Linked DNA regions of Sulfurisphaera tokodaii str. 7. Each later gene encodes a partner of the first gene's protein in a complex. Links are inferred from orthologs where the notes say so. Each region holds a gene or a part of one and is shown in the gene's direction. Other genes may lie near its edges.

Region 1 (16,091 bases):
TAGATCCTCATGCAGCATATCTTGTGATAAGAGGAATAAAAACTCTTAAAATTAGAATGGATGTGATTAATTCAAATGCACAGAAAATAGCCGAATATTTACAAGAACATAATAAAATCAAATCAGTATATTATCCTGGACTAAAGTCACATCCAGATTACGAAACTGCTAGACGAATACTAAAAGGATATGGTGGTGTAGTTACATTTGAAATTAAAGGTAGTATGAATGATGCACTTAATTTAATAACGAGATTCAAAGTTATTTTGCCTGCACAGACTTTAGGTGGAGTGAATTCTACAATTTCACATCCTGCAACAATGACTCATAGAACTTTAACTCCCGAAGAAAGGAAAATCATTGGTATTTCGGATTCCATGTTAAGACTCTCTGTTGGAATAGAGGATGTTAACGATTTAATAGAAGATTTAGATAAAGCACTAACTTCACTTAATTAAATTATCGCCCTTATTTCGTTTTTGAGCTCTTCTTCTAACATAGTCTTTATTTCGTTTCTATGCAGTCTTATCAAATGTAAATATAATCCTCTTTTCGTAAATGGTCCCTTACCACAAAGCTTACAATAAAGTAGAGAATTCCTTGACTCTGTTAACCAAAAAGCTACTTTCTCAACAGATTTTTTTGCCAAATTAAATGAGGATATGCCAACTGCTTTTTCAATTTCTCTATCCTCTACTTTTATTTTACTAGCTACTCTAGCAGTTATATCTACCAATTTTTCTGCGGTTATTGATATTCCACTATCCATTTTGGATCCCATATAGCAGAAATTCCTATGGCTATGGCTAAAATTGATACTAGTCTTGTTAGTCTTTTATGTAAGTCTACATCTAAAAATATTTTTATATCATTAAGATCAATTCCTAAAATTCTTAAAACTTTCTCAGTTCTAACTTCAAATTCCTTATAGAAAGCAGGTATTTCATTATTATCTAAGGATTTTTTGATATCGATAGTCATTTCTAATGTTTCAGCTAATTCTTCTTCTGTTATTTCTGGAAATACTTGTGTTATCTTCTTATTTATCTTATTACCTATTATTTCAGCCATACCTGGAACATAGTCAATAGGAACTAAATACGAAATCCAGGCATCAACATATCTTCTGACGGTCTCGTTTACCTCGGGTAAATTACCTTCTAGTTCTTCTACAATAGAGGCGGCAGCTATTATATGTGCTGTAGCTTCTCCGATTCTTAGGTTTTCGAATTCAAATTGTGAGTTTGAATAATCTATTACATCGCTCATCAAGTAACACTATATATTTTCTAAGCAGTCTCATGTTTAAAGATAAGAATCAGATAATACGTTAACATGAAGAGTATAATTTAACGTAACTTAGTATTTAAATCTTGAAAGTACAAAATGAGTAAAAGGTTAAATATGAATGCATTCGTCTTTGGACTAGGTGGTGGAGGAGACGTAGCATCTACTTACATAGCAATGAAGTATCTCTATTTAAAGAACATCTCAAGTATAGTAGGAGCTGTAACATGGGAAAGATATGTAGAAGATCCTTTACCAGGCCCAATATGTAAAGAAGATATGAAAAATGCTGTTGTAATTAATGATGTAATAACTGAGGTCAATCAATCTTCATATGCAATTAGGAATGGGTTAACTGTGATACCTCAATTAGTTCGTTATTTGAAAGCTATGAATATAGACAAGGGTTATTCTATCTGTATAAAATATGGTCCTAAAAGTATTGCAGAAGGAATTGCAGATTTAGCTTCAAGGTTAAATACTAATTTTATTATTGGAGTAGATGCAGGTGGTGACGTATTAGCAAAAGGTTGCGAAGAAACTCTTGGAAGTCCATTAATTGACTTCCTCATGTTAGCGTCTTTAGTTGAGCTAGAAAATATGGGTTTTAATGTTCTTTTAGCAACAATAGGTGCAGGTAGTGACGGAGAATTGGAACAAGAGTATATTCTAAAACGTATTTCTGAAATCGCCAGAAATGAGGGATTAATAGATATTAAAGGTATTGATAAAGACATGGAAAGAGACTTAGAAATAATATTATCAAATGTTAATACTGAAGCTTCTAGAATTCCTTTTGAAGCATTTAAGGGGCTTTATGGTGAAATCCCAATAAGGAACGGAACTAGGAAAGTGAAAGTCTCTCCGATATCTTCAATTATGTTTTTTCTTGATCCTAAAAAAGTAGCTTATACATCACCGCTGTATAACATAGTTAAAAATAGTAGTTCGCTAGAGGATGCAAATAGAAAACTTAATGAAGTTGGTATTTACACAGAATATAATTTTGAACTAGATTTGTATGCTAAGTTTGGGTTAAATGCAAGGAATGTTGATTCAGAAAAAATATTACAAATAAGAAGTGAAGGAAGAAGGAAATTAGGTGGACTTAAGATTAATTGTTAATTTTCTATATTATTTCTTAAAACATGTAAAATAATTTATAACCTTTGATGTAATTATATAAGCTGTGAATATACTTGATGAGTTAAAAAATACTTATGATCTTTCTGATGAAGATATCGAGTACGCATTACAAAAGGCTAAAGGCATACTGTTAGGCTTTGCAATGGAATATAAGGCAATTAGAGTTCTAGAGAACATGGACTTCAAAAATGTAAGATATGTTGATTTACCAACTCATGATTTAGAAGCAGAAAAATGTGGAAAGAAATATTACATTGAGGTTAAAGCTTCTAGTAAATCACCTACAAAAGAATATACTGCACATAAATTGGCTATGATAGCTATGCTAGACGGAATTCATCTTACACTTGTTATGAAACCATCCCCACATTTATTCAGTACTGAAGAGATATTAAGTATGCCAAAAAAAGTATTATTAAACTTCTTTAGGTATGCGTATAAAGGCGAAGTAGAGAATCTTAAAATGCTTCTCAATAATTCTAAAACTAGAGAAATTTTGTTAGGTTACGAGAGAATAATAAAGACGTATACTAGCAGATACAGTGAAGAAAGTTTAAGTATTATCGAGTCCCTCTTTTAAAGCTCTGTTAACATTAAATAGCGATAATTCTCTTTCAGCCTTGTCTAGGTATTTATATACAGTAGAATGTTCTTTTCCTTTAATTAGCATCTCTATGGCTCTTTTTGCTATATCTGCTTGTTCAATAGTACCTAATATTCCCACATAGTGATCAGTAATAATTATATTTACTCCAGTATATTCTTGGATTATTTTCTTAGTTTTTCCTTTTTCACCAATTATTCTTCCTTTAATCCTCTTCATATCTTCTGGTCCATTAGTAGAATCTTTCAAATCAATAATATCTAGAACATAATCATCTCTCATAAGTTTCATAGCCTCATCAACATCAAAACCGACGCCAATAGCTTTTATAACTGAGACAACTTTCATAGCCTCATAAGCATTATTATCTTTTGGAATTACTCTTATAGATTTAGTTTTTTCATCAAATTCTATCTTAGTATTGCTGATTTCTTCTAGTCTTCCTAGTATTGATTTTACTAAATTAATTTTGTCATCTGGTACAGTAATATACATCAATTTTGGTCCTCATTTTCATATATCTTAAATCTCCTTAATATTTCCTCAGTCTCAATAATCTCAATTCCCTTACTTTCAAAGAATGTATTTAAATTCTCTATATCTCTCTTTAATAGTTCTAGTGCATTTGGATGATCTATATCTACTGCTTGACTTACATCTATAATATAGTTTTTTCCATCCTTAACCATGATGTTATATTCACTTAAATCTCCGTGCACTAATTCAGCTTTATTTACCATTTTATCTAGCTGATCTATAATATCTTTGTACAACTCCTCATTTATTTCGTCATCTGGAAGTTCTTTTAGAAGAGGTGCCCTGATTCCGTCTTCTCCAATAAATTGCATCACTAAAATATTCTCAAGAACATAAATCGGCTCTGGTACTCTCACATCATTTCTGAAAAGACGACTTAAATTCTTAAACTCTTTTCTTGCCCATACACTTATTAATTGTCTTGTATTAGATACCTTTATACCTTCAAATCTAGGATCACCAAATGTATACTTTTCTAATGCTCTTTTACTTGCAGCAGTAGATACATAATATATTTTTAATGCGTACCACTTTCCATTTTCTGTTATTGCTGGATAAACTTTGGCTTCTTTTCCAGAGGATATAGCACCATATATATTTTTTAAGTTTAATTTTCTAGATAATTGATAAAGAAGATAGTAAGTTCGAGTATCTAGTGTTGAGTCAACAACTTTAAAAAGATCTTCATCTTTCCTTCGTTTCTCTTCCTTTTTCCCTTTTCTCTCCAAAAAATCATCCTCTTAGCTGCTCTATGATATCTGCGGAAACTACTTGCTCTTCCTCTAATCTTCTAACCTCACTTTCGCTATATTTATATATAATATCGCATTTATTTGGCTGAAAGTCCCAAGGTGCTGCTAATACCACATCTCCTTCTTTTACCCACATCTTTTTCTTCATTTTTCCTGGTATTCTTCCTAGTCTTTCTTTTCCATCTAAACAAATGACTTGTACATGCTCAGCTCCTAGCATTTTCTTTACTACACAAATAACTTCTCCTTCTGCTGGTTTAGGTACTTCTTTTACAGAAGGTTGCTCATTTGTTTTCTTTTTAGCCAATCAGTTAGCCACCATTTTCATATTATTTTTTAAACCTAAAAAGTTATAGAGGCCTTAATAATTCAATAGCAATGGCCGTACTTCCTCCAGTACCATGACAGATACTAGCTATTCCTCTTTTTCCTCCCATTGTTGATAACACATTAATAAGGGTCGTTATTATTCTGGCACCACTAGCACCTATTGGATGACCTAAGGCTATTGCTCCTCCAAATACGTTTAGCCTGTCATACGGAACACCTAAATATTTATTATAGAGTACATTGTTGACTGCAAAAGCTTCATTATTCTCGAAATAATCAAAGTGTGAAATTTCCATATTTAATTTCTGTAGTAATTTCTTAACAGCAAATATAGGTGCTTCAGTAAATCTCCAACTTTCAATTCCAACCCAACTATAACCTAAAATCTTAGCTATTGGTTCCAATTTATATTCTTTAACTATTTTTTCACTTACTATAACTAATGCTGATGAACCATCGGAAATCTGAGATGAGTTTCCTGCAGTATGTACACCATCAGGACTAAATGCTGGCTTTAGTTGAGATAATTTTTCTATGGATGTGTCCCTTCTAATTCCTTCATCTTGAGTAACTTCTTTGCCATCTACTTTAACTGATACTATCTCCTTAGCAAAATATCCTTTTTCAGTAGCTATTATTGCTCTCTTATGACTTTCATAAGCCACTTCATCTAACTCTCTTCTACTGATATTGTGTGACTTTGCAACCATATCAGCTTCCTGTCCCATCAATTTCATGTTGAATGGATCTGTAAGCCCATCTATCAACATTGTATCAATAAAGTCCAATTTTTTACCTAACAGCATTTTGACTCCCCATCTTGCCTCACTTCTAATTGCTAACATAGCCTGACTCATACTCTCCATTCCACCAGCTACTACTATATCTGCATCCCCACTTTTTATCATCTGTACTGCGTTTATCACACTTACCATACCAGATGAACACACCATGTCAACACAATAACCATCAATTTCCATTGGGATTCCAGCTCTTATTGCTGCTTGTCTTGCTAAATCCTGCCCATGTCCTGCCCTAAGTATATTTCCCATTATTGTTATATCTACTTTAGCAGGGTCAACGTTAGCTCTTTTTAAAGCTTCCTTTATTGCAATAGCTCCTAACTCATAAGGAGGTAGATCCTTAAATACTCCACCAAATTTTCCTATAGGAGTTCTTACAGCGGAAACAATATATGCATCCATATTAATCACTTTGTTTAAACTATTTTAAATTTTTATGCATTTGAATTTGTCTCGTTATTGAATAAATTTTCCTCTTAAATCAAAAAATGATGCCTCAGTAATTTTTACGTTAATCCACTCACCTAATTTATCATAATCCTTAATTACGACTGGGATATAATTAATAGTTCTTCCTATTATTGAGCCTTTTCTACCTAATTCAGTAGTTAAAACTAAAGCATTTGAACCTAAATATTCAGAGTGAACAGAATATGCTACCTCTTCATACACTTCATTAGCAATTTTCATTCGCTCCTTCTTTATAGAATCTGGCACTTGTGGCATTGATGCGCTTCTCGTATTAGGACGTATTGAATACATTGCTAGGTGTATTCTTTCAAACTTTATTTCTTTAATAAGATTTATTGTATTCTGAAAAGCTTCATCATCTTCTCCTGGATGACCAATTATAATGTCCGTAGTTATGTTAACTATTGGTATTTTGTCTCTTATTTCCTTAACTAACTCTCTATATTCATCAACGGTATATTTTCTATTCATTAGCTTCAGAACTCTATCATCTCCGCTTTGTACGGGTAAGTGTAAGAACTTATATACTCTCTTATCTTTAATTATTTCTAATATCTCATCAATTTGTTTAAAAGCTAATTCTGGGGTCATCATACCTATTCTTATCATATAATTCCCTTCTATTTCTAATATTTCTTTCAGTAATTCTACTAAGTTGTAGTTGATATCCAATCCGTAAGCGGCCGTATCTTGAGCTGTAAGTTCTATTTCTACAGCACCTTTCTGAACAGCCTCTTTAACGGCATTTACTATGTTTCTTGGAGGATAACTTCTTAGTTTCTTTCTAGCTAATTTAGTTATACAAAAATTACAATCTCCAGCACAACCATCAGCAATTGGTATTATTGAAATTTTACCTTCAAATATTCTAGGCGTGACTAATTCTTTACTTTCTTCAAGAAATATCCCTCTCTTGTTACTTTCAACCGCTTCAACTATTTTATCTATACTTTGTGCTCCAACAATACTACTTTCAGGTGCTAGGCTCATTACTAATGCTGGTTGAGAGCTAACCAAACACCCAGCTATTATTAGTTTCTTTCCAATTTTTTTCAATTCCTTTATCCTTTGCTTCATTCTTTCTTCTGTTTCTAATCTAACAGCGCAAGTATTCAGAACTATTACATCAGCCTGATTATAACTGTCAACTATATCATGCCCTCTATCTTTTAATAAAGTCATCATTATGTATGAATCTCCTTTATTAAGTGCACAACCATATGTTTCAATATAAACCTTCACAACTAATCATAAGTAATTTATACTTCAACCTCTTAAGATTACTTGTGTCTACAGAAGAAGAGTATATTAAACTATTGGACAGATTGTATTCAAAACTACCTGAAAGAGTTCAAAAGGTCAGTGGACAGTCATTACCAAATCTGATTATATTATCAATAGGAAATAACACAATAATAAAGAATTTTAGTGAATATTGTGATAGAATAAGAAGAGAAGATAAGCTGTGTGCAAAATTCATCTTAAAGGAATTAGCAGCTCCAGGAAATGTTGATGAAAACGGACAATTAGTCATTCAAGGAAAATTCTCTTCAGCTTCTATAAATAAAATCATGGAAAGATTTATAAAAACTTACGTTCAATGCAGTACATGTAAAAGTCTTGATACCGTTCTAATAAAAGAGAAAAAAGCGTGGTATATTTCATGTTTAGCTTGTGGTGCTAAAACACCAGTTAAACCGTTGTGAGCAAAATGAAAGTTAGCTTAAATATTATAAGGAGAGAAGGTTATGTTTTTGTTAATATTTGTGAGCCTGAACTTATAGGTAAGACATTTAAAGAAGGCGAAGTAAATCTAGTGATAAATAAGGAATTTTACGAAGGGCAAGAAGTTTCTCTTGATTACGCTTTTTCACTTCTAGATGAAGCAAACGTTGTCAGTATAGTAGGAAATAAAATAATAGAAGAAGCAGTAAAAAGAGGTTTTTTAAAAGAAGAGGGAGTAATCTCTATACAAGGAGTTAAGTTTGCACAAATATATAATATGTGAGAATTATGGCACGAAAATTTTGCGTTTTATGTGGTAGAGAGGAAGGGGAATTTATTGGCTCTTTATGCGTTGATTGTTATATAAAAACTAAAGAAATCGTAAGTTTGCCACAGAGTATAAAAGGTAAGTATTGTAAATTATGTGGAGCTGAATGGGTAAATGGCAAGTGGATACGAAGTAAGGATAAAACTCTAACACCCGTAGAATCTATAATATATAGAGAAATTGGGAAAAAGATAGAAGTAGATCCTAATGTAGAAGAGATAAGCTATCATATCGAAAATATCTGGAAAGACGTTAATGGACATACTTTTGTAACGCTTAATATTGAAGGCAAAATAAGAGGAAAACCTTTCACTTTAACTAAAGTTGTTGATTTAAACATAGAAAGAACTTTATGTACATCTTGTATAAGAAAGAAATCAAGATATTATGAGGCTATTATACAACTAAGATTTAAAGAGGGAAAATTTGACGCTAAAAAGCGAACAGTCTTTGAGTCTTTCTTTACTGATGATATTATAGATAGCTTATCCGATGTGGTTGAGGGAAAAGAAGGAGTAGATTATTATTTCATCAATAAAACAGTAGCAAAAAAGCTAGTTTCTAATTTTACTTCAATGGTAAAAGACGTAAAAATTATGGAAAGTTATCAAGATGAAACAATCAGAAACGGTAAAAAATTTGCTAAATTAGTTATATCAGTTAGAGTATGATAGTAGTTGGAATTGATGAAGCTGGTAGAGGATCATTAATTGGTCCGATGATTGTTGCTGGAGTTGCTATTAAGAATGATAGGTTAAAGTTTTTAAAGAATATAGGTGTGAAAGATAGCAAACAATTAACGAGAAATAGAAGGGAAAAATTGTTTGATATTATATGTTCTTATTCCGAGGGATTTACAATAGTAAAAGTCTCACCAGAAGAGATTGATAGTGAAAATCTAAATGAGTTAACATATAAAGCTATGATAAAAATAATCTATTCTCTAGTAGAATTTAAACCCATTAGAATAAGTATAGATAAAGTTGGGAATACAAAAGTTGTTGAGCAAGAAATTATAAAACTTGGAATGGAACCTAACATTGTAACTAATGCAGATGTTTATTTTGTAGAGGCAAGTGCTGCAAGTATTATTGCTAAGGTTATTAGAGATAATATAATTGATACGCTTAAGTCAAAATATGGAGATTTTGGTAGTGGTTATCCCTCAGATCCCAAAACAGTAAATTGGGTTAAGAACGTTTATAAGGAATATTTAACTCCGCCTCCTATCATAAGAAGGAGTTGGAAAATTTTACAAGAGATAGCTCCTAATTATTATATTAGAAAATGGTAACTAACTTACCAGCTGAGGCTAAGGCAAAATGGTTAAAATATATGGATGCTAAAACTACAGAGGAGAAAATCAAAGCTCTCCAAGAATTTTTAAGTGCTGTTCCTAAACATAAAGGCACTGAAAATTTAGTATATTGGGCTAAAAGAAGGCTAGCAGAATTAAAAGAAGAGGCTCAATTAGAGAAAAAGAAATCTTCCTCACTAGGTAAAGGGCTACAATTTTTCATAGAAAAAGAAGGTGCTGGACAGGTAGTACTCTTAGGTAATAATGAATTAAGGAACAAATTAATGAGAATTTTAACAAATGTTAAAAATGATCCTAAAGAGCTACCTATCCCAGGGATGATGGAATATCAAGATATCAAAATTCAATTGGTTAATCCTCCCCCATTAATTTTTGAGGCTAAAGCATTAGTAGGAAAAGTGCTTGGTTTAGTAAAGAATGCGGACTCATTATTGATAGTTGTTAAGGATAGAGAGGAGTTCTTTAATATTCGTGATTTCTTAGAAAATAATGGAATATATCTTAAAAAACCTAAGGGGAAAGTAATAATAGATAGAAGTAGATACGGTAATAGTGGTATAAGGATAGTACTCTTAGGAAAACTAATAGGTACCAATGAGTCTGAAGTGAAGAATTATTTAGAAAGTTTCGGAATTAAAAATGCGTTAGTTAAAATATTAGGAGAAGTTACTTTAGATGATATAGAGAAAGAAGTATTTGAAACAGCATTTTATAAACAGGCTATAATAGCTACCCAAGAGCCTTTTTCGTTATCAGATATTGTTGTAGTGAGTCTATTTGATATTAACAAATTAAAGGAAGCTATTTTCAGATCGTTAGATATTATTAGAGTTTATACAAAAGAGCCTGGAGAGAAACCTACATCTGAGCCTTTAGCCTTAAAACGTGGCTCTACTGTGATAGATGTAGCAAGAAAATTACATAATGACCTGGCTGAGAATTTTAAATATGCTAGGGTGTGGGGAAAGTCTGTAAAATTCCAAGGTCAAAAAGTTGGTGCTGATTATGTATTAGAAGATGGTGATATAGTAGAGATACATGTTAAATAAAAGCTTATATGTATAATGTTGAGATATATTATATGGCGGTTATTTCTAGTGGGAAGAAAAAACCATCAGATGAAAAGATTAATATATCGCAAATAGATCTGTTATTTTATAGAACATCACTAGTAGAACCGCTTGCTAAATCCTTAGATAAAAAGCTTAAGCAAGCTGGCTTGTCAGATGATCCAAGAATTTATGCTTCAAGGTTATTTTTCTTCTTGATTTTAGGTATAATTATTGGAGTAATGTTATTATTTGCAGGTTTTATATTTTTAAGAGAATTTGAATTAACTAAACTATCTAAATTTGCTGTAGGCGGAATTATGTTCATATTGTTTGGTGTGATTATTCCAGTAGTAACATACCTAGTATTAATTTCTAACGTATCACAGAAAGTAGAAAGTAGAAGAATTGGAGTTGAGGCTGAAACTCTAGCATTTTCGGCTTTATTTTTAGTATTCCTTAGAAGTGGACTTTCTCCAAGATTACTCTTTGAAAATCTCTCAAAAACTAAAGCATTTAATTATATGAATAGTATAGCAAAATATATTGTGAAAAGGATTAATTTTCTAGGAGAATCAGTGGAAAAGGCAATAGATGAGTCAACTAAAATAGTTCCTTCTAAACTATATAATGATCTAATGGTAACATATATTACAGCGATTAGAACTGGTGCCCCAGTTTTTGAGACAATGCAATCTAAAATTAAGGATATCCTAAAAAATATGGAATTGCAAGCATCAAAAGCTGCGGATAATTTATCGGGTGTTGGAGAAGGCTACGTTACATGGTTAGCTTCAGGTTTTATTAGCTTTTTCTTAATATTAATTCTAGAAGCAGTTTTTCCCCAATTGCATGTATTACCAATTGGAATATTAGGGGCTTTTGCTGTCCTAGGAATTCCAATTGTAAACATTTTATTTGTATGGGTAGTAGATCAAACACAGTATAAATTCCCAGAAAAACAATTGCGAGCTGACAAGATTTTCTTAATGTTGTTCCCAGTAGGAATTATTCTTGGCATAATTTTAATGATAGTTCTAGAGCCTATAATAGCTAAGATCACTCATCAAATCCCTGTAGCTCCTAAATACATGTTGTTAGGCCTATTTACACTTTCTGGAAATTTAAATTATATTCCAGCTACTGTGATAGGATTAACAATAGGTCTTATACTGTCGCTTATTCCTCCGTATATTATAGCAAAAAGAGAATTAAGTGAAGGTAGCGGATATGATATCTATGTAGCTAGATTCCTCAGAGCTATTGGCGAAGGTTCAAGAGCAGGATTATCTCCAGAAGCAGTAATTAAAAACCTTAAAGATTCTAAAGAATTAGGTAAACTACAAAACATATTAAGAAGAGTATATGCATACATTAATCTAGGTATACCGATTAAGGATGCTTTTAGAAAGGCTTCAGATATTATCATTGATTTCTCCACAAAAATTGCATTTACATCGTTAGCTGATATGATAGAGATAGGAAGTCTAACACCAGAATCAGTAGAAACTTTAGCAGATCAATTAGATGCACAAATAAGAATTAGACGTGAATATTATGCTAAAATAAAGATATTACTCTATATGCCTTACGTTGGCTCAATTCTAGCTTTAATTGCAACAATTATATTATCATCAGCTATAATATCCTTATTAAGTTCCAGTAGTTTCATTACAAGTTATGGTCCACTAGCTGCTGCACAAGTTTTAGTTCCTAAAGCAGTATATATAGCGTCATTATCATCTGTGTTTAATGCATATACAGCTGGGCTATTGGTGGGTAAATTAGCTAGTGGAAGAATAGCAAACGGATATTTACATGCTATAATTCTATTGATAATCACAATGATTCTAGTATTGCTAACACTAAGTATTAAATTCTCATTTACATCTCCAGTAGCTCCCACTCTATAAAAGCTTATATAGAAGAAAAGCATAATAAAAGGTGATATATAATGGACTTAAAACTTAATATATTCGGGAAAAATAATACTAATAAAAAGAATGATAAAGAATTAATAGACTTAGATTTACCATACTCACTTTATCCATTATTTGTAACTTCAGCCTCATTTGAAGGAGAAGTTCAATCGGATTATGATATAGATTTAAACCAGATTATACCAGAATATATAGCAAAAGATTTTGATGCACATAAAATTGAATTATCAATAGCAAAACCCCATGTATTTATTACTTATGATGAAGAAAAGGGTATCTATAAGTATAATTTAGTAGAACCTCCCCTTGATCTTAATACATTTAAAAATTATGTTATACTAATATCTGAAATTGAGAGGAATCTTCTTTCAAATGCTGAATATGTTGAGCTAGGTAAAATCTTAGAAGAATTAAGTATAAAGAGGAAAGATCTAAATGTTTTCCAAGGTAAAATAGGAGAGTATAAACAATTATCTACCCCATTTAAGGTTGCCCTATACTATGTGTTAAGGAATATGTTTGGTTATAACATTATAACTCCACTTTTATTAGATAATAAAGTAGAAGATATATCTGTTAGTGGTATAAACTTACCTGTTTACGTATATCATAGAGAATTCGAATATACTCCAACAAATATTATATTTACTAAAAATATGAGAATGTTTAATATAAATATTGACGGAGAGGAAATAATTGACGAATTAGTTTTAAGATTAATCTCCTTATCTAATAAAACTATTTCTGTTGCAAATCCCATAATGGATGGTATTTTACCTAAGGGAGATAGAATTGCGGCAACTTTTAGAAGAGAAGTCTCTGCTAATGGTTCTTCGTTTGTAATAAGAAGATTCTCAGAAAGCCCTATAACTATATTAGATCTTATAAATTCAAAAGTATTATCTCCACAAGCTGCTGCCTATTTATGGTATGCTATAGATATGAAATTATCTTTCATGGTTATAGGAGTTACTGGAGCTGGAAAGACAACAGTTTTAGGTTCTATACTTAATTTAGTGAAAGAGTCAATGAAAATATTAACTATAGAAGATATTCCAGAATTAAGATTAGCTCAAGATAATTGGGTTCAACTATATGCTAGGCCAGCTTATGGAGGAATGGGAAAAGAAATAACTTTAATGGACTTGTTAAAACTCGCATTAAGATATAGACCGGATATAATAGTTGTTGGTGAGATTAGAGGAGAAGAAGCTTATGTATTATTCCAAGCAATATCAACTGGGCACGGAGGTGCAACTACTTTTCACGCTTATGATAGTGAGAGCGCAATAAAGAGACTAATGAATGAACCATTAAATATTCCAAGGGAATGGATTCCTATGATGAATATTATAGTTACAGTTAGAAGGTTACCAGTATATGTTGGAGATAAAATATTATTGAGAAGAAGAGCTGTAGCAATAGACGAGATTGTATCTTATAATGATTTAAGGAGAACAGTTAGATGGGATCCAACAACTGATACTCATATTATAGACTATGAAGCCATGCAAGTTTTAAGAGCAAGAACTGAGGAGGCTGGAAAGAACTGGGATGAAGTTAAGGCTGAGATAGAGAGAAGGGCCGAATATCTTAAGTTGTTAGCTTCTGCTAGACCCATAGTTCAAAGTAAAGAAAGTTACAAGCTACTGAAGAAGTACATAATTAAGTATAGTTTAAGACCAGCAGAAGCTATGAGAGAAGTCCAAGCTATGGTGGGAATCAAACAACAGACTCCATAATACTAAAAAACAATAGTATAATTGATGGTAAAATATTTCCGAATATTATATTTAAAAATGAAAATAGAAGAGGAATAGTTATCCAAACCTTTATTTTTTCCTTCTTAACTTCTTTTTCCATTTCTTTTGGTGTAATCGTCCATTTAAAAGGGAGTCTAATTAGACCTTTACAATACCCTGCTATTGAAGCATTTAATATCACTAAAGGCAACTTGTAATTATTAACTTTTTGTTTATATACTAATGCATATATGGAAACAGACATTCCATAGACTACAATAGATAATATGAATACTAAAAGAGGAATTTTTAAGATAAAGTTAAGTGAAGAGAGTAAAATTAACATGAAAATAAATAATCCGTAAATGCCCCATTGCTGGGCATAGAGTACTCCTTCAATACCTCTAATGCCCTTTTTAAATAACTTAAAGGATTGTAGTAGTAATTGGGCTGAACCATAAGACCATCTCTCTATTTGTTTATAAAGATCATCTAAAGTAAATGGAGCTAAAGAGTAAACTATTATGTCATCAAGGTATTTGATTTTGTAATTATGTAGGAATAATCTAATCCCTAATTCTAGGTCCTCTGTTATGATATTTTCTTTCCATCCACCTACTTTTATTAAGATATCTTTTCTTATACAAAACGCTGAGCCATTTGGAAAAATGGGTAACCCTAGATAATATCTCACCTTAAAAAGAGAATCCATAACTTTTTCAGTGAACTCTTTATAGTATCTTTGAACATCTGTTTCAGCGTTATAAATCCTTAATCTATAAGAAGCTACATTGAAATCATATAATGCTAGTTTACTTAAGAAATCCTTGTCTACTCGTGCATCTGAATCAAGAAATACAAGATACTCGTACTTTGAATGCTTTACGCCATAATTAAGAGCTCCAGCTTTTCCTCCAACCGGATTATTTCTATGAAGGATTTTTAATTTTTCTATGTTCATGTATTCACGATATTTTTCTTCAAATTTTTCTTTAGGATCATCGGAAATAATTATAATTTCGTACTTCTCGTAATTAATATCTAGTAGATTATGTATTAAACCCTCTATAGTTTTTTTACTTTCATTCTTTTCAGCCACAATTATACTAAACCCCTTTTGAGATTTATTTTGTGGTTCGTAAACGTTAATTTGATGTTTTGAGTAATAATAAGACTGTAAAAGATTCCAAACAGATGGTAATATAGCAGATAAAATTAGTAACAAAGAAAAAATATTCATTTTGAATTTGCCCTTTTTATGGCTTCATTAATTCTAGTTTTAGCCTCCGAAACTCCTCCCCAACCAGATATCTTAACCCATTTACCTGGCTCAAGTTCTTTATAGTGTTCGAAGAAGTGGTTTATCTTGTCTTTAATAGCTTGAGGTAAATCAATTATATCCTTTATATTTGAAAATGTCGGGTCTACTTTATCTTTTGGCACTGCAATAATTTTTGCGTCTTCTCCTTCTTCATCCCTCATATAGAGTATTCCTATAGGTCTAACTTCTATAGCCGTTCCTGGTAGTAATGGATAATTGCTAATTACTAATACATCTAAGGGGTCTCCATCTTCTTCTAATGTACCAGGTATAAAGCCATAATTAAATGGATAAACCATCGAGGTGTAAAGGATTCTATCTACTTTCACTACTTCTTCTTCTTCATCGTACTCATATTTTATATTTGATCCTAAAGGTATCTCTATTAGAACATTTACTTCATCTGGTGCCTTTTTACCTGGGCTTAATTTCATTTTCACTCAAAAGATGATTTCATTAGCCATTTATATTCTTTATCAAGTTATTTATCTCATTAATAATCAAAGATAATTTCTCATCCTTCATGAGGTTTTCAATTTCCTTTTCGTAGGTTTTGATTATTTCACTAACATCATAACCTAATTTAGCATATCTCTTTGCTTGCATGTATGTAGATAATCTATCACATAATTTTGCAATCTTTCCTTCTAAGCTTTTCATTTCCTTATATTCTATGAATAATTCAACATCCAGACCTAGTTCTTTAATAGCTTCAAGTTCTATTTCCTCCTTTTCTTC
Region 2 (16,038 bases), 120 kb from region 1 along the record:
TATTCCTTTCCCTATTCTATTTTTCATAGAGAATTTTACATCGTTACCTAAATTAATAGCTTTAGATACATGAAATTCGTGACCTCTAAGAACCTCTCCTTTCCTTCCTAGTATATTATCTGATAAAACATCTAGCTCCGTATAACCAATCGTGAGTTTGTCCTTAGCCTTAATGCTAATATCAAACAAATTAACCATTTTATAGCTTTTATCAGCTATAATTTCTTTCGATAAATACATTAGACCCCCACACTCTGCCAAAATTTTTGTACCTTTTTCGGCTTCTTTTTTAATCCATCTTATGGTACTACTAGATTTCTCAAGTTCATTTAGATGTAATTCTGGATAGCCGCCACCAACATAAATTAAACTTGGATTATCAATTTTTTCATTTAATAAAGGACTGAAAAATTCTATTTGATATTTATATCTTAATAAATCTATATTTTCTGAATAATAAAAATTAAATGCTGAATCATATGCTATTGCAGCTATTCCTTTTTTAGTATCTAATTCATCATTAGATATAGCCTCATCTACTTCCTGTAATTCTTCTGCTGAGTTAGCAATTTCAATAATTTTATCTATGTCAACAGACTCTTCTATAGCTTTAGATACGGATTGTAAAACATTTTCAGTCTCTTTGAAATCCTCAGTTGTAAAAAGCCCTAAATGCCGTGAAGGGACAGAGAAATTTCTATCGTATTTTATATAACCTAAAACTTGAACTTCTTTTATAGAACTCTTACAGTAATTATAATGCGTTTCAGACCCTATTTGATTGAAAATTACTCCTCTAATTCTTGCGTTTCTATAATCTTTTAATCCTTTTACTATAGCTCCTACAGTACTACTAACGTTACTACAGTTTACTACTAGAATTATCGGGGTCTTAGTAACTTCAGAAAGTTCATAAGTGCTATAATTCACGTTAATTCCATCATATAATCCCATTACTCCCTCAATTATTCCAATATCATAGCCTTTCCCATATCTTATTAAACTCTTCTTTACTCCCTCAATTCCCATTAACCATAAGTCTAAATTAATCGAAGGAACTCTAGCAGCTAGTGTATGATATTTTGGATCAATAAAATCTGGTCCTGCCTTAAAGCCCCTCACTTTCATTTTCCTAGATAAAACTCTCATTAGGGCAGAGGATATTATTGTTTTGCCCGAGTTACTTCTATCTGAAGAAATGATTATACGAGGAAACCTCATAAGAAAAAATAAGAAACTGATTAGATTAAATAAATATGGGATAGTAAATGCATATAGTTTACGATGACGTAAGGGATCTGAAGGCTATTATTCAGGCTTTGCTTAAATTGGTTGACGAGGCTCTGTTTGACATAAAACCTGAAGGAATACAACTTGTAGCTATAGATAAAGCTCATATTTCTTTAATAAAAATAGAACTTCCTAAAGAAATGTTTAAAGAATATGATGTACCAGAAGAATTCAAGTTTGGATTTAATACACAATATATGAGCAAACTTTTAAAGGCAGCTAAAAGAAAAGAGGAGATAATTATAGATGCAGATTCTCCAGAAGTTGTAAAGCTCACTTTAAGTGGTGCATTAAATAGGGTATTTAACGTAAATAACATAGAAGTATTGCCACCAGAGGTACCCGAAGTCAATTTAGAATTTGATATTAAAGCCACAATTAATGCCAGTGGTTTAAAGAATGCAATAGGCGAAATAGCCGAAGTAGCAGATACACTATTAATTTCAGGTAACGAAGAAAAGGTTGTAGTTAAGGGTGAAGGCGAAAATAAAGTAGAAGTAGAATTCTCAAAAGATACAGGAAGTCTTGCAGACATAGAATTTAATAAGGAATCTTCTTCTGCATATGACGTCGAATATCTAAATGATATTATATCTCTTACGAAGCTATCAGATTACGTCAAGGTAGCATTTGCGGATCAAAAACCTATGCAGTTGGAATTCAACATGGAAGGAGGGGGGAAAGTTACTTATTTGCTTGCCCCCAAATTATCCTGATGAGAATAGAAACAGCACTAATCGGGAGCTATCCTAAACCAGTGAGAATCGCTAAAATAATTTCAAAGAAAAATAATGGAAAAATATCTGAGGAGAAATATCTGGAGCAAATATTCAATTTTATGAGTAATTTTTTTGAGATGATGAAATCCTTTAATGTTGATTTTACTACAGACAGTATGATAGAGTGGGATGATATTGCAGACTTAACATATTCTTTCCTTACCAATGTTAAAAAGGGAAGTCTAACGAGATTTTTTGACAATAACTTCTACTATAGACAAATTGTAATAAATGAAAAACTGAAGTACAAAGAGGATAATACATACATTAAATATTTTGAAAAAGCTAAAGAGCTTTCAAAAAGTTATAATTTTAAACTTAAAGCAGTAATTTTAGGACCATTAACTTTTCTTAAACTTTCTGAAAATCAATACTACAAAAACGAAGAAGAGTTAATGAAGGACTATGCTCTAATAGTAAACTCACTACTGAAGAACATAAAAAGCGATGTAGTAGAAATTCACGAACCCTCAATTTTCCAAAAAGGAATAAAGAAGGACTTATTGAACACTCTTCCAGAAATTTACAATACAATGCTAGAAAATATAAACAATGAAATACATTTATTAACTTATTTTGATATAAATTTTGATAGATTAGAAAATTATATGAAATTGCCAGCAACTATTTATGGATTTGACGTGACTGAAAGCAATAAAAATAAGCTTGGTAGGCTGTATCAATTCCTAAAAGGAAAGCAAGTATATTTTGGAATCCTAGATTCAAGGACAACAAAAATGGAAAAAATTGTTACAATTAAAAGAATAGTTTCTACTGCATCCGAAAAAGGAATAGAAAGGTTAATTTTAGGTAACTCCTCCTTTAATGATTTTATACCAGAAATAATAGTTCAGAAAAAATTTAAATTATTACAAAAAGCAAAGGAGATGATCTTAAATGGATGAATTACCAATTCTTCCAACAACAGTTATAGGTAGTTATCCTAGACCGAAATGGTTAAGAGAAGCAATACGATTACATAAAGCCGGAAAAATTTCTGATGAAGATTTACAAGAAGCTTTTGATGATGCAGTAGTTACAGTATTACATGATCACGAGATAGCTGGAGTTGATGTACCCACTGATGGAGAAATGAGAAGAGATGAAATGGTAGAATTTTTCGCAGAAAGATTAGCCGGATTTAAATTCTATGGACCAGTTAGAGTATGGGGGACTAATTATTATAGAAAACCATCCGTAGTAAGCAAAGTTGAGTATATTAAGCCTATGCTAGTTGATGAATTTTTGTTCGCTAAATCTGTATCCTATACTGAAAATCTAAAGATTACTATCACCGGACCATACACAATAGCTGAATGGTCATATAATGAATACTATAAAAGTAAAAAGGACTTAGCGTTTGATCTGGCTAAGGTAATTAATAGTGAAATGAAAAAGTTAGTAGAAGCTGGTGCAAAAATTATTCAAGTAGATGAACCAGCTATCCATACTCATAAAAATGAAGTTGAATGGGCTATAGAAGCTGTAAATGAGTCCATAAAGGGAATTAACGTTAAAGTTGTAATGCATGTATGTTATGGCGAATATAGTTATTTAGAGCCTTACTTAGATAAATTAAATGTTGATCAAATTAATTTGGCATTAAAGAATTATAACTATGAACCAGTAAAACTGTTTAAAAAATGGGATAGAGAAATTGGAGTAGGAGTTATAGATGTTCATAATAAAAGAATAGAAACACCAGAGGAAGTTGCCAATGACTTAAAAATGTTACTAGATTACTTTAAACCAGAAATGATATGGGTAAATCCAGATTGTGGATTAAAGCTTTTACCGAGAAAAATTGCATTCCAAAAACTACTCAACATGGTTAAGGGAACGAAAATTGTAAGAGAAGAACTTAAAAATAAAGGTTATAATAGTACTTCACTAAAGCCTTTGGTAAATAGGTGAATTAGAGTGAATAAGAAACGTCCTAATGGTAAGTCACATTCTACAAGGCCAGTTAGAAGTGGAGCACCTAAGTGGGTTAGGTTTACTAGAGAAGAAGTAGAATTATTAGTAGAAGAATTAGCCAAAAAAGGTTATTCACCTAGTATGATAGGTATAATTTTAAGAGATCAGTACGGTATTCCTCTAGTAAAACAAATTACTGGAAAAAAACTCACTAAAATCCTAGAAGAAAAAGGGCTTGCTCCAAAAATACCCGAAGACTTGTTTAATTTAATTAGAAAAGCAGCGAACGTAAGGAGACACTTGTTTGAACATCCTAAGGATAAGAGGGCTAAAAAAGGATTAGAAGAAATAGAATCTAAAATTAGAAGACTTGCGGATTACTATAAGAGAATAGGTAAATTGCCTAAAGAATGGAAATATGAGCCAGAGAAAGCAGAGCTATTAGCTTCTGGTGCTGCTTCTTAAAACTTCTTCAACTCTTTCTTTTAAAATTTCTGCGATCCTTTCATCAACACCTATAGGTTCTGCAATCATAATTTTTACACCTTTTATTTCTTCTAATTGTTTTGGTATATCTCTTTTAAAGTGAGTACCAGCTGCAAATAGTAAGGGAACTACAATAATTGTATCTACACCATTACTAGCTAATTTCTTTGCAGCTTCTGTTATACTAGGTTGATTAAATTCTATAAAGCCATATTCAACTAAATCAAAATATTTTCTCAAAAGATTGGCGTATTGAATTGCAACATCTTGCCATTCTTTAATTTTACTACCGTGTAGAACTAATAATACTCCATACATACGTATTTTATGTACTTCGATTTTAAATACTTGTATTCTAATTTACCTTACCAAGGGATATTAACTTGCCAGACTTTAAAATTGTTATATCTGATCCACAAACAAAAGAATCTAAAATAAAGAAAGTAAAAGTAAAAGTATCTGATCAAATTCAATCAATTCAAGGAGAAAAAGAAGGAAAAGCTTTGCCCATTGCGAAAATAAATCAGAAGTTAAAGGAGGAATTAGGTTTAGATACTTTACTAACATTACAAACAATAAAACAAGAAGGAGACAAAAAAGTGAAAGTAAAAACCCATTTTAAAATAGAAATTGACAATAATGTTCCCTCTGACGAAGTTTGGATTGCAGCTAGCATAGCAGAAAAATATGGAGCTAATGAGTTTGAAGCAGAAGCTTATAGGACTAAATCTTTTCAATTATCTATAGATCAATCAAAATTAAGCAATATTATAGGAGCAAAAATTGGTGATGTAATAGAATTAAATGTGTCTGGAATACCTCTAAAAGTAAAGATAACTGGTGGATCTGATAATTCTGGTTTCCCAATGAGATATGATGTTCCAGGTGGAGCCAAAAGAAAGCTATTATTAAGTGGACCTCCAGGTTTCTATCCAGAAGAAGACGGAATGAGAAGAAAAAAAACTGTTAGAGGAAATATGATTACACAAGATATAGTTCAGATTAACACTATAATTATTAGGTGATTATGCTTTTGTCTTGGCCACAAGTTCAACCAGAAGTTAACATAGGTGTAGTTGGCCATGTAGATCATGGTAAAACTACATTAGTCCAAGCGATTACTGGAGTTTGGACTTCAAAGCATAGTGAAGAATTAAAGAGAGGTATGACGATAAAACTTGGATATGCAGAAGCTAGTATAGGTGTATGCCCCAACTGTAACAAGCCAGAAGCATATGTTACAGAATACTCTTGCAATCAGTGTGGAAGTGACGAAAAACCACAATTTCTTAGGAAAGTATCTTTTATTGATGCACCAGGGCACGAAATTTTAATGGCTACAATGTTATCTGGAGCAGCACTTATGGATGGCGCGTTACTTGTTGTAGCAGCTAATGAACCTTTTCCTCAACCACAAACAAGAGAGCATTTTGTTGCTTTAGGCATTGTTAATATAAAAAATTTAATTATAGTACAAAATAAGGTAGACGTAGTAAGCAAAGAAGAAGCGTTAAAACAGTATAAGCAAATAAAAGAATTTCTAAAGGGTACCTGGGCTGAAGACGCTCCAATAATTCCAGTCAGTGCGTTGCATAAAATTAATATCGATGCGTTAATAGAAGGAATTCAAAAGTATATCCCAACTCCTCAGAGAGATCTTAGCAAAGATCCAATCATGTTAGTTATTAGAAGTTTTGATGTAAATAAGCCTGGGACTCCTTATAATGAACTGAAAGGAGGAGTAATTGGAGGTAGTATTATTCAAGGAAAACTAGAAATAGGAGACGAGATAAAAATCTTACCAGGATTAAGGCATGAAAAACCTGGCGGTAAAGTAGAGTATGAACCGCTTTACACAACAATTACTTCTATTCGCTTTTCTGATTTAGAAGTAAAAGAGGCTAAACCGGGTGGTTTAGTAGCTTTAGGAACTGAATTAGATCCTTCCTATGTTAAGGCTGATAGTTTAGTTGGTAGTGTAGTAGTTAAATCGAGTAACAAAAATGTTTCTGTTTTATGGAATTTAAAAATTGAAAACTATCAATTACTAGAAAGAGTTGTTGGAGCAAAAGAATTAGTTAAGGTCGAGAATATTAAGAAAGGCGAGGTACTGATGTTAACATTAGGTTCAGCAACTACCTTAGGTGTAGCAAAAAACATTAAGAATGACGAATTAGAAGTAGAATTAAAAAGGCCTTTAGTAGTATGGGATAAAGATTTAAGAGTTGTTATAAGTAGACAAGTTAGTGGAAGATGGAGACTAGTAGGTTGGGGAATAATAAAAATTTAGGAGTATTAGTTGATACTAATATACTTCTTTATATATATCACGGTTTTGATCCTTTTGAGAAGATAATTCAATTTCTAGATTATAAGCCAGTTTTCTATATACCTAATATAGTTCTAAAAGAGTTAAATAAATTTCTTAATTCTAAAAGTATTATTATGAATAAGAAAGCCAATTTAGCTTTACAATACCTTAATACATATAAAAATTATTGGAAAAGCATAGAAGGTTATGAAAACATGAGAGTTGACGATGCACTTATACAAATATGCAAAGACTACGATTTGTTTTTATTTACAAATGATACTAGACTTAGACATAAAGCTAAGCTTAAAGGGGTAAGAGTTATTTATCTAAGACAGAAGAGTAAAAATATAAAGGTAGACATCATTATCTAGTCTGATATTTTATGTTTAAACTAATTAAAGCAAAGGGTATAATACGCATTCCTCCTGAGTATTTTGGGCAACCACTAGATGAAATAGCACTACAAATTTTAAGGCAAGAATATCAAGAAAAAATGATTAAAGACCTTGGTTTAGTCCTCGCTGTACTAGACGCTAAAGTAAGTGAAGAAGGATATATTATATTCGGAGATGGTGCAACGTATCATGAAGTTAGTTTTGAAATGCTAGCTTTTGTTCCAATAATTCAAGAAGTTGTAGAAGGTGAAGTTAATCAAGTAGATAATTATGGGGTTTATGTAAATATAGGACCAGTTGATGGATTAGCACACATTTCACAAATCACTGATGATAATCTTAAATTTGATCAAAATAGGGGAATTCTTATAGGAGAAAGGAGCAAAAAAATAATACAAAAAGGGGATAGAGTTAGAGCAAGGATTATTAGTGTATCTACAAGTGGTGGAAGAATGCCTAGAATAGCTTTAACGATGAAACAACCGTATTTGGGAAAAATTGAATGGATATCACAAGAGTTAACAAAGGCGAGTAAATAATGCCCGGAAAAAATAAAGAATTTAAAGCTTGTAAGAATTGCAGAGCATTAGTACCACAAGATACACCTAAATGCCCAGTTTGTGGATCAATTAGCTTCAGCGATGATTGGAGCGGAATTGTAATCATTTTGGATCCTGAGTCAGAAACAGCAAAATTATTTGGGGCTACTGTACCTTGGAGATACGCAATAATAGTGAAATAGATTACTGTTTTGAAATGCCAGACTCTATAAAAAAGGAATTAACAAGACCTTATGGTTTTTTATTTACAAATAATGATATCTTTATAAATTTTATACTTGAGAAGAAAAATAATAGATTAATTACAGTAGGTGATGTTGTCACATCGACGTTATATGATCGCAATATAATTCCTTTTTTATCAATAATAGATGGAAAAACGAAAAGGCAAATAAAAGTTAAAACTGTTAACGAAAATGTTATTAAAGTAAAAAATGAAAAATCAACCATTAGATTTTCTGTAATGAAAATTATTAAAAATTTATTAGACAAAAACGAGAGGGCAACAATCTTAGTTGACGGGGAAGAGGACTTACTAGTTATACCAGTAGTTATCTTTGGTAGAAATAACGATATTATTGTTTACGGACAGCCTAATGCTGGTGCAGTAGTTATAATAAATAATCATTTTGTAAAAATAAGAGTAAAACAAATACTAGAAAAATTTTATGTAAAAAAATGCTAAAATCCGACCTGCGCGGGGTCATCATTCAATCAGACCTTTCGAGCCTCTTCATGCGCCATATTTTTCTGCTCTGTTAGAATAATTTAGTAGCAAGTTTATAACATCAAGACCCCTTATCCTTAAAGAACCTCTTCTTGCTTCTCTTTCATTAAAATCATTTACTACATCATTAATTATATCATAAGGAACGTATAATAAGAATGGAACCGGATCACCTGTATGTTCCTTAACTTCTACTGGCGTTGTGTGGTCTCCACTAATAGCAATAACTAACTCACTTCCTAATTTATCTAATATTCTTCCAATCATCTCATCCATTTTATTAATAGCATATACTTTTCCATCTACATTACCATCATGTGAAGCCGCATCTGTAGCCTTTAAATGCAAAAATACAAAATCATATTCTTTTAATAACTCTACAGCAGCATCAGCTTTTCCTAAGTAATTAGTATCTAAACCTCCTGTAGCTCCTGGAGGAGTGACAACTCTCATTCCAATCTGCTCACAAATTCCTTTAATCAACGCAGTCGCTGATACAGCAGCCGCTTTAAGCTTTGTGTAGCTTTCAAATTGAGGAAGCTCAACAAACTCAGCAGCGCCTCTTAGTAGTATTATATTAGCTGGTAACTCTCCTTTACTTACCCTTATTTTATTTATTTCTGATGAATTTAAAATTTCGTAAATTTTACGTGTTAATTTATTTATGATATTAGCAGTAAACTGGCTTTCTGGCGAATTATCCAGAGGCTTACTCTCCAAAACTTTTTTATTTACTTCATGAGGATCAGTGTCACTAACTTTATCAGTAAGCCCTTTACCACTCAAAACTACAGCGACTCTATGTTCTGTCCCATGATAAAACCTAACCTTAACTCCATCTATCTCTCCTATTTTCTCGTTAAGTTCTTTTACTAAATCGTCTGCTTCCTCTATTTTCCTTCCTGCTCTTCTATCAACTACTATAAACTCGTTATTTACAGTAGCAAAGTTTCCTCTAAATGCTACATCACTTGCTTTGAGCCTAGCACCAGCACCTATAGCTTCGAAAGCTCCTCTACCTCTATAATATTTATGTGGATCTAAACCAAACATTGAAAGATGCGAAGTATCACTCCCCGCAACAACACCTGGTGAGATGGGATCCATAAGACCTATAATTGAATTCTTTAAAAGCTCTCTTATGTTAGGTTTATCCACATATTCTAATGGCGTTTTACCTTGAAGTTTCCTTACTGGCCTATCTCCTAAACCATCTGCTATAAAAAACAATATCTTATATTGTTTCATAATACTGACCTCTTTAATTCTTTTGCTAGTCTTTCATATCTTTGTATGTCAGCTGCTGTTAAACTTGGTTTAACTACTTCTAAAGCTTTATTAAAATCTTCTTTTGTTACAATAACTTTTGCATTATTCATACAATCCCTCATTTTACTATTATAACAATCAACATTATTCTGACATTGATCTTTGGCTTTCTTGTCACAATCATTGAATATCTTTCTCATAGCATTAATTGTAGCTTCTCTTACCAAAGCTTCAATATCTGCACCTGTGTAGCCTTCTGTTTTTTCAGCTAGCTCGTCTAATGTAATATCTTCAGCTAATGGCACATTCCTAGTATGAACTTTCAAAATCTCAGCCCTAGCCCTCTTATCTGGCGGAGGAACATAAATCAACCTATCAAACCTACCAGGCCTCAACAAAGCAGGATCAAGAATATCAGGCCTATTAGTAGCAGCAATAACGACAACCTTATTTAGGGGCACAATCCCGTCCATTTCTGCTAGTAGTTGGTTTACTATTCTTTCTGTTACGCCACTGTCTGTTGTTAGTCCTCTCATTGGTGCTATTGCATCTATTTCATCAAAGAATATTATTGTTGGTGCTGCTTGCCTAGCCTTCCTAAATATTTCCCTAATAGCCTTCTCACTCTCACCAACCCACTTTGATAAGATTTCAGGACCACGAACAGCAATAAAATTAGCACCACTCTCAGTAGCAACAGCCTTAGCAAGCATAGTCTTACCAGTACCAGGAGGACCAAACAACAAAATACCCTTAGGCGGAGTTATTCCGCTTTTGTTAAATAGTTCTGAAAATCTTAAAGGCCATTCTACCGCTTCCCTAAGCTGTTGTTTAACCTCTTCAAGACCACCAATATCATTCCAATGAACTTTTGGAACTTCAACATAAACTTCTCTAAGGAGAGTTGGCTGTATAGATTTCATAGCCTCTAAGAAATCTTGCATAGTAACTTTTAATTCCTTTAAAATTTCAGCAGGAATTCTTTCTTGTTCAAGATTTATTTTTTTCTCAGCTATAAACCTTCTTAACGCATTCATAGCGGCTTCTTTTGCTAATGCTGCTAAATCTGCTCCAGTATATCCGTATGTAATTTCTGCAAGTTTATCTAAATCTACATCTTCTGCTAATGGCATATTTCTTGTATGTACTTGTAGGATTTCTTTTCTTCCTTTAGTATCTGGAGGTCTAATCTCTATTTCCCTATCGAATCTTCCAGGCCTTCTTAGTGCTGGATCTACCGCATCTGGTCTATTTGTAGCACCTATTACTATTACTTTTCCTCTACCTTTAATTCCGTCCATTAATGTTAATAGTTGTGCTACAACTCTCTTCTCAACTTCACCAGTAACTTCCTCTCTTTTAGGTGCGATAGAATCTATTTCGTCAATAAATATTATAGCTGGGGCATTTTTCTGTGCCTCTTCAAATATTTCTCTTAGTCTTTGTTCGCTCTCACCATAGAATTTACTCATAATTTCTGGGCCGTTAATTGTATAAAAACTAGCTCCAACCTCATTAGCTAATGCCCTAGCAAGTAAAGTTTTACCATTTCCTGGAGGACCATATAGCAAGATTCCTTTAGGTGGTTCGATCCCTAATCTTTGGAATAATTCAGGGTGCCTTAAAGGCCATTCAACTATTTCTCTGATTTTTTGTTTAGCCTCTTCTAAATCGCCTATATCCTCCCATGTTACTTTAGGATATCCGCCCAATTCACTTTCTTTAGCTGGTTCTTCTCTTATCTCAAGGTTTGTAGACTCTGTAACATATACATAATTTGAAGGTTGAGTATTTATTACTATGAAATCTAATGTACCAGTGTAAATTGGGACTGGTATTGTTTCTCCCTTTGCCAACGGTTTATTCATTAGTTGGTCTTTCACATATTCTACGAAACTTCTATCAAATCTTATTGGCTGTGTAGGTGCAAGAGTTATCTTTGTTGCTGGAGTTACATTAGCTTTCTTTACCTTTACATCATCGCCGATCCCCACTCCTATAGATTTCCTAATATACCCATCAATCTTTATTTCGTCATCAGAAATATCATAAGAAGGCATAGCTTGAGCTAGGGCGGAACCATTTGGACCTATTATTTCAATGTAATCTCCAGTTTCAATCCCAAGTTTTCTCATCGTGTAATCTGATAATCTTGCAATCTTTTTTCCTACGTCTCTTTGCCTAGCTTCACTTACTCTTAGACTGACCTCTTGGCTCATTATTTTGAACTATGCAATCTTTTAAATAAGTCTAACTGTTACATAAATTAGTGATAGGGAATCTTGAACACTATCCCTTCATCAAATTACTTATCTTCATGTCCTAATTGCGGCAGAGTAATCTCAGCTGAAAGACTCTATAAAGGATCCGTATGTAGTGAGTGTCTTGAAGAAGATCGTGAATTTAATAGCATTAGAGAATTAGTCAATGAACTAAGTAGGTTAAATAAACTAAATAGACTAAACTACATAAAAGAGGTTCTAAGAGAATATGATATTTTCGTTGAATTATTTAAAAGAATAATAGGCTTTCCTCCATTTGGACCTCAAAAGAGTTGGATTATAAGAGTTTTAAGAAAGGAAAGTTTTGCTATAATTGCTCCTCCAGGTTTAGGTAAAACCACATTTGGTATTATTACCTCATTATACTTTTCCTCAAAGAATTTTAGATCTATTCTTATATTTCCTACAAGAAGCTTAGTTAAGCAAGCAGTAGATAGAATATCTATGTATTCTAATAAAACTAATATAGAAACAAAACTTTTATACTATCATTCTGGCATTAATGAATCTCAAAAACAAGAGTTATACAAAGCACTAAATGCAGGGGATTTTAATATCTTTATTGCAACAAATAGATTTTTTATAGATAAAATAAATGAACTAAAAAACATAAAATATGATTTCATGTTTGTAGATGACGTTGATACAGCATTAAAATCTAGTAAAAGTGCTGAAACCATACTTAATTTAGCTGGATTTTCAAAAGATGATATTTTATCAGTAAAAGAGCTTCTACGAAAATCTAGAGAAGATGAATCAGTATATACAAAAATCCAGGAAATAAGAGGAAATAAACTTAAAGGGAAAACTATCGTATTTTCGTCAGCAACATTAACTCGTGGTAATCCAGTACTTTCTGCATTAATGGGCTTTAGACCAGGTAGTTCTGTGATTTATTTGAGAAAAATAATCGACACATATGCATATCTACCCAATAATGATGATGATGTAGTAAATCTATTAAAAGAACTTCTAAATAAGCTAGGTGAAGGAGGACTTATCTTTGTACCAGTTGATAAAGGTCAAGAATATGCAAAATTCTTGGAAGCAAAATTGAGTGATAGTTTTAATGTTGTTACGATAACCTCATCTAATACTAATAAAATTGAAGATTTCGCAAATGGTAACATATATGCTCTAATAGGATCTGCAACTCATTATGGAATCCTAGTAAGAGGAATAGATATACCTTGGAGAGTTAAGTATGCTATTTTCGTTGGAATTCCAAAATTTAAGTTCAAGATAGGCGAAGTAATGAATTTAGTTGCATTATCTAGAATTTTAAGTATGATAGGTCTAATTACTAAGGATCAGGATATTGTAAGATTAGCTGGTAGAGTAAGAGGAAAACTAAGAAAGTTAAGTCCAGCAGCAATTTCAATGCTAACAAATCAAGCTAGAGAGGGTAAGCTTGAGGATGAAACTTTGCTTAGAGCCTATGAAGTCGTAAATAAATACTTAGAAGATAAGGATATTCTTAAAAAGATAGCTGAACTGGGAGATCTCGTAATATCAAACGGCTATATTCTCATGCCTGACTATCTTACATATATACAAGCAAGCGGAAGAACTTCGAGAATATATGGCGGAGAACTAACCACTGGGTTATCTGTTCTCTTAATAGATGATATTAATTTATTCAATATACTAAACAGAAAACTCTCATTGATTCTGGATGAAATTATATGGCAAGAGTTACAAATTAAAAAGAATAAGATAGGCTCTAGTGATCTAACTGAAATAATAAATAAAATTAATGAAGAGAGAGAAAGAATATTAAAGGTAAAAAAAGAGGGAGAAATTGAACCTTCGTTACAGAAAGTTAAAACGGTTTTATTTATTGTGGAATCGCCAAATAAAGCAAAAACCATATCAAACTTCTTTGCGAAACCTAGTATTAGACAGCTTGAAAATATTAGAGCTTTCGAAACCGTTTTAGAAGATAAAATATTAATTGTTGCAGCTACAGGAGGACATGTATATGATTTAACAACTCAGAACATAGGAATTTACGGTGTTGAAGTACAGCAGCAGAATTCTCATTTTAACTTTATACCATATTATAATACTATTAAGAAATGTATAAATGGGCATCAGTTTACTGATTTTGAACAAGGAAATCAGTGTCCTAAATGTCATACCACACAAATAATATTAGATAAAACAGCTACTATAGATGCATTAAGGAAATTAGCCTTAGAGGCAGATGAAATATTAATAGGTACAGATCCGGATACTGAAGGAGAGAAAATCGCTTGGGATATTTACCTTGCTTTAAAACCATTTAATTCTAACATAAAAAGAGCAGAATTTCATGAAGTTACTAGAAAAGCTATCCTCCAAGCAATCAATAATCCAAGACCATTTAACGTAAATTTAGTTAAATCTCAAATAGTTAGGAGAATAGAAGATAGATGGATTGGATTTAAACTTTCAACTAAATTACAAGAAGATTTCTGGAAAGAATATTGTAAGAACTATAATTGTAAAAGCGAAGAAAATAAGAATTTAAGTGCTGGAAGAGTCCAATCACCAGTACTTAATTGGATAGTAAATAGATATGACGAGTATAATGCAAATAAAACAAAAATATATTATGGTAGTATCAAAGGCATAGACGAACTTAAATTTTATGTATTCAAACAAAATGAAAAAATAAGGAAAAACGCTAATATATACGTAAAAATCATTAACACAAAAGTATTAGAAGAAGAAATTAATCCACTACCACCTTATACTACAGATACCTTACTTTATGATGCCAATCAATTTTATGGAATCTCAGCATCTGAAACGATGAAAATTGCTCAAGATCTTTTTGAGTTAGGACTTATAACCTATCATAGAACAGATAGTACTAGAATCTCTAACACAGGAATATCAATAGCTGAAGGATATCTAAAACAAATAGCTGGAGAAAACTACACTAAAATATTTAAGCCGAGAAGCTGGGGAGAGGGAGGTGCACATGAAGCAATAAGGCCTACTAGACCTCTAGATGTAGACCAATTAAGACTTCTTGTCGATGAAGGAGAGATAGAATTAGCTAAAAAAATCACGAGAGCACATTTCCTTATATACGACTTAATATTTAGAAGATTTATTACAAGCCAATTAGTTCCCCTAAAAGTTATTAAAGAGAGAATTGAATATAAAATATGTGAAGATAGCAACTGTAATTCTGAATTAAAAACTTTACAGAATTATTCTGAATTTATCACAGATATAAAACTTCCTATTCAGCTTGACTATTCTAAATTCCTATATCTTCCTACTACAAGAATTATTAAAAATAGTATTATAAAGAAACTTCAAGAAACAACCGGCTCAACAAATGCGGAACTAGTTTCTAAAATCCAACTAACTGGTTCATTCGTTAAAAGTACAGTAAATTTGTATACTCAAGCGGAATTAGTAGCCGAAATGAAGAGAAAAGAGATTGGAAGACCTAGTACATACGCTACGATAATTAGCACAATATTAAAAAGAGGATATGTTATTGAAAGTAAAAAAACTAAGAAGCTTATCCCGACACAGTTAGGCAAAGAAGTAAATAAGTATTTAAATCAAAAGTTTAGTAGTTTTGTATCTGAGGAAAGAACAAGAAATCTTTTGCAGTTGATGGATATGGTAGAACAAGGTAAACAAGATTATATACAAATATTAAAGGATATTTATTACGAAATAAAGAGTATTAGGTGATATTATGCTAATAGGTTTACTTCATCTTAGATTGAAAGAAATGAGTAAGAAATATAACATAGAAAAAGCTAAAAAATTAATAAAGGCTGCAAAAGATAAGGGAGCAAAATTAGTTATCTTACCTTCATTATTCCCTGCAGGTAATATCTTTGAAATATACGAAAATGATAAGAAATCTAAAAGTATAATAAAAAATTTAGCTGAAAAAATACCTGGTAGTGTTACTGATACACTAATAAACCTATCAATGGAAGGAGAAATTCATTTAATTGCAGGCCCTATTCTTGAACAAGCAGGCCCTAAAATCTTCCTTACAA

The links.
Region 2: the proteins of STK_RS02950 (region 1) and eif2g are in contact, whole or in part, in a crystal structure (PDB 2QMU), measured with the Saccharolobus solfataricus proteins. The link is inferred for Sulfurisphaera tokodaii str. 7 from one-to-one orthologs. Residues at the interface, in WP_231918336.1 of Saccharolobus solfataricus: Met1, Leu2, Arg4, Leu5, Tyr6, Lys8, Leu9, Pro10, Ile106, Lys108, Lys109, Glu110, Lys111; in WP_009988771.1 of Saccharolobus solfataricus: Trp33, Pro65, Glu66, Gln148, Val151, Asp152, Val154, Ser155, Lys156, Ala159, Leu160, Tyr163, Arg164, Lys167, Ile180, Ile181, Pro182, Val183, Ser184, Leu186, His187, Ile189, Asn190, Asp192, Ser193.

Annotation. Positions count from the first base shown.
Region 1 is NC_003106.2:506,084-522,174, forward strand. What follows is about bases 5,978-8,893. They hold STK_RS02950 (translation initiation factor IF-2 subunit beta), read left to right. Parts: upstream 5,978-7,150; coding sequence 7,151-7,636; downstream 7,637-8,893. Other genes in these bases: STK_RS02945 (tRNA (N(6)-L-threonylcarbamoyladenosine(37)-C(2))-methylthiotransferase), read right to left, coding at 5,978-7,115; STK_RS02955 (DUF424 domain-containing protein), read left to right, coding at 7,642-7,938; STK_RS02960 (60S ribosomal export protein NMD3), read left to right, coding at 7,944-8,654; rnhB (ribonuclease HII), read left to right, coding at 8,651-8,893. In the rest of the region: STK_RS02900 (aminotransferase class I/II-fold pyridoxal phosphate-dependent enzyme), read left to right, coding at 1-458; STK_RS02905 (hypothetical protein), read right to left, coding at 455-769; STK_RS02910 (hypothetical protein), read right to left, coding at 748-1,269; STK_RS02915 (DUF1152 domain-containing protein), read left to right, coding at 1,387-2,412; STK_RS02920 (hypothetical protein), read left to right, coding at 2,477-3,013; STK_RS02925 (KH domain-containing protein), read right to left, coding at 2,987-3,532; STK_RS02930 (serine protein kinase RIO), read right to left, coding at 3,532-4,302; STK_RS02935 (translation initiation factor aIF-1A), read right to left, coding at 4,307-4,633; STK_RS02940 (thiolase family protein), read right to left, coding at 4,677-5,861; more of STK_RS02945, read right to left, coding at 5,916-5,977; more of rnhB, read left to right, coding at 8,894-9,277; STK_RS02970 (TGS domain-containing protein), read left to right, coding at 9,271-10,350; STK_RS02975 (type II secretion system F family protein), read left to right, coding at 10,383-12,263; STK_RS02980 (type II/IV secretion system ATPase subunit), read left to right, coding at 12,305-14,032; STK_RS02985 (glycosyltransferase), read right to left, coding at 14,013-15,272; ppa (inorganic diphosphatase), read right to left, coding at 15,269-15,787; STK_RS02995 (HD domain-containing protein), read right to left, coding at 15,810-16,091. UniProt on the Methanocaldococcus jannaschii protein: eIF-2 functions in the early steps of protein synthesis by forming a ternary complex with GTP and initiator tRNA.
Region 2 is NC_003106.2:387,878-403,915, reverse strand. What follows is about bases 4,771-7,633. They hold eif2g (translation initiation factor IF-2 subunit gamma), read left to right. Parts: upstream 4,771-5,505; coding sequence 5,506-6,762; downstream 6,763-7,633. Other genes in these bases: STK_RS02165 (DNA-directed RNA polymerase), read left to right, coding at 7,169-7,633; STK_RS02170 (PIN domain-containing protein), read left to right, coding at 6,726-7,157; STK_RS02180 (30S ribosomal protein S6e), read left to right, coding at 4,856-5,497; STK_RS02185 (CbiX/SirB N-terminal domain-containing protein), read right to left, coding at 4,771-4,790. Also shown: STK_RS02210 (cobyrinate a,c-diamide synthase), read right to left, coding at 1-1,221; pcn (proliferating cell nuclear antigen (pcna)), read left to right, coding at 1,269-2,006; STK_RS02200 (5-methyltetrahydropteroyltriglutamate--homocysteine methyltransferase), read left to right, coding at 2,006-2,974; STK_RS02195 (methionine synthase), read left to right, coding at 2,967-3,983; STK_RS02190 (30S ribosomal protein S15), read left to right, coding at 3,990-4,451; more of STK_RS02185, read right to left, coding at 4,428-4,770; more of STK_RS02165, read left to right, coding at 7,634-7,720; transcription elongation factor subunit Spt4, read left to right, coding at 7,720-7,923; STK_RS02155 (GTP-dependent dephospho-CoA kinase family protein), read left to right, coding at 7,938-8,426; STK_RS02150 (2,3-bisphosphoglycerate-independent phosphoglycerate mutase), read right to left, coding at 8,475-9,716; STK_RS02145 (CDC48 family AAA ATPase), read right to left, coding at 9,713-11,956; rgy (reverse gyrase), read left to right, coding at 12,020-15,721; STK_RS02135 (carbon-nitrogen hydrolase family protein), read left to right, coding at 15,726-16,038. UniProt on the Methanocaldococcus jannaschii protein: eIF-2 functions in the early steps of protein synthesis by forming a ternary complex with GTP and initiator tRNA.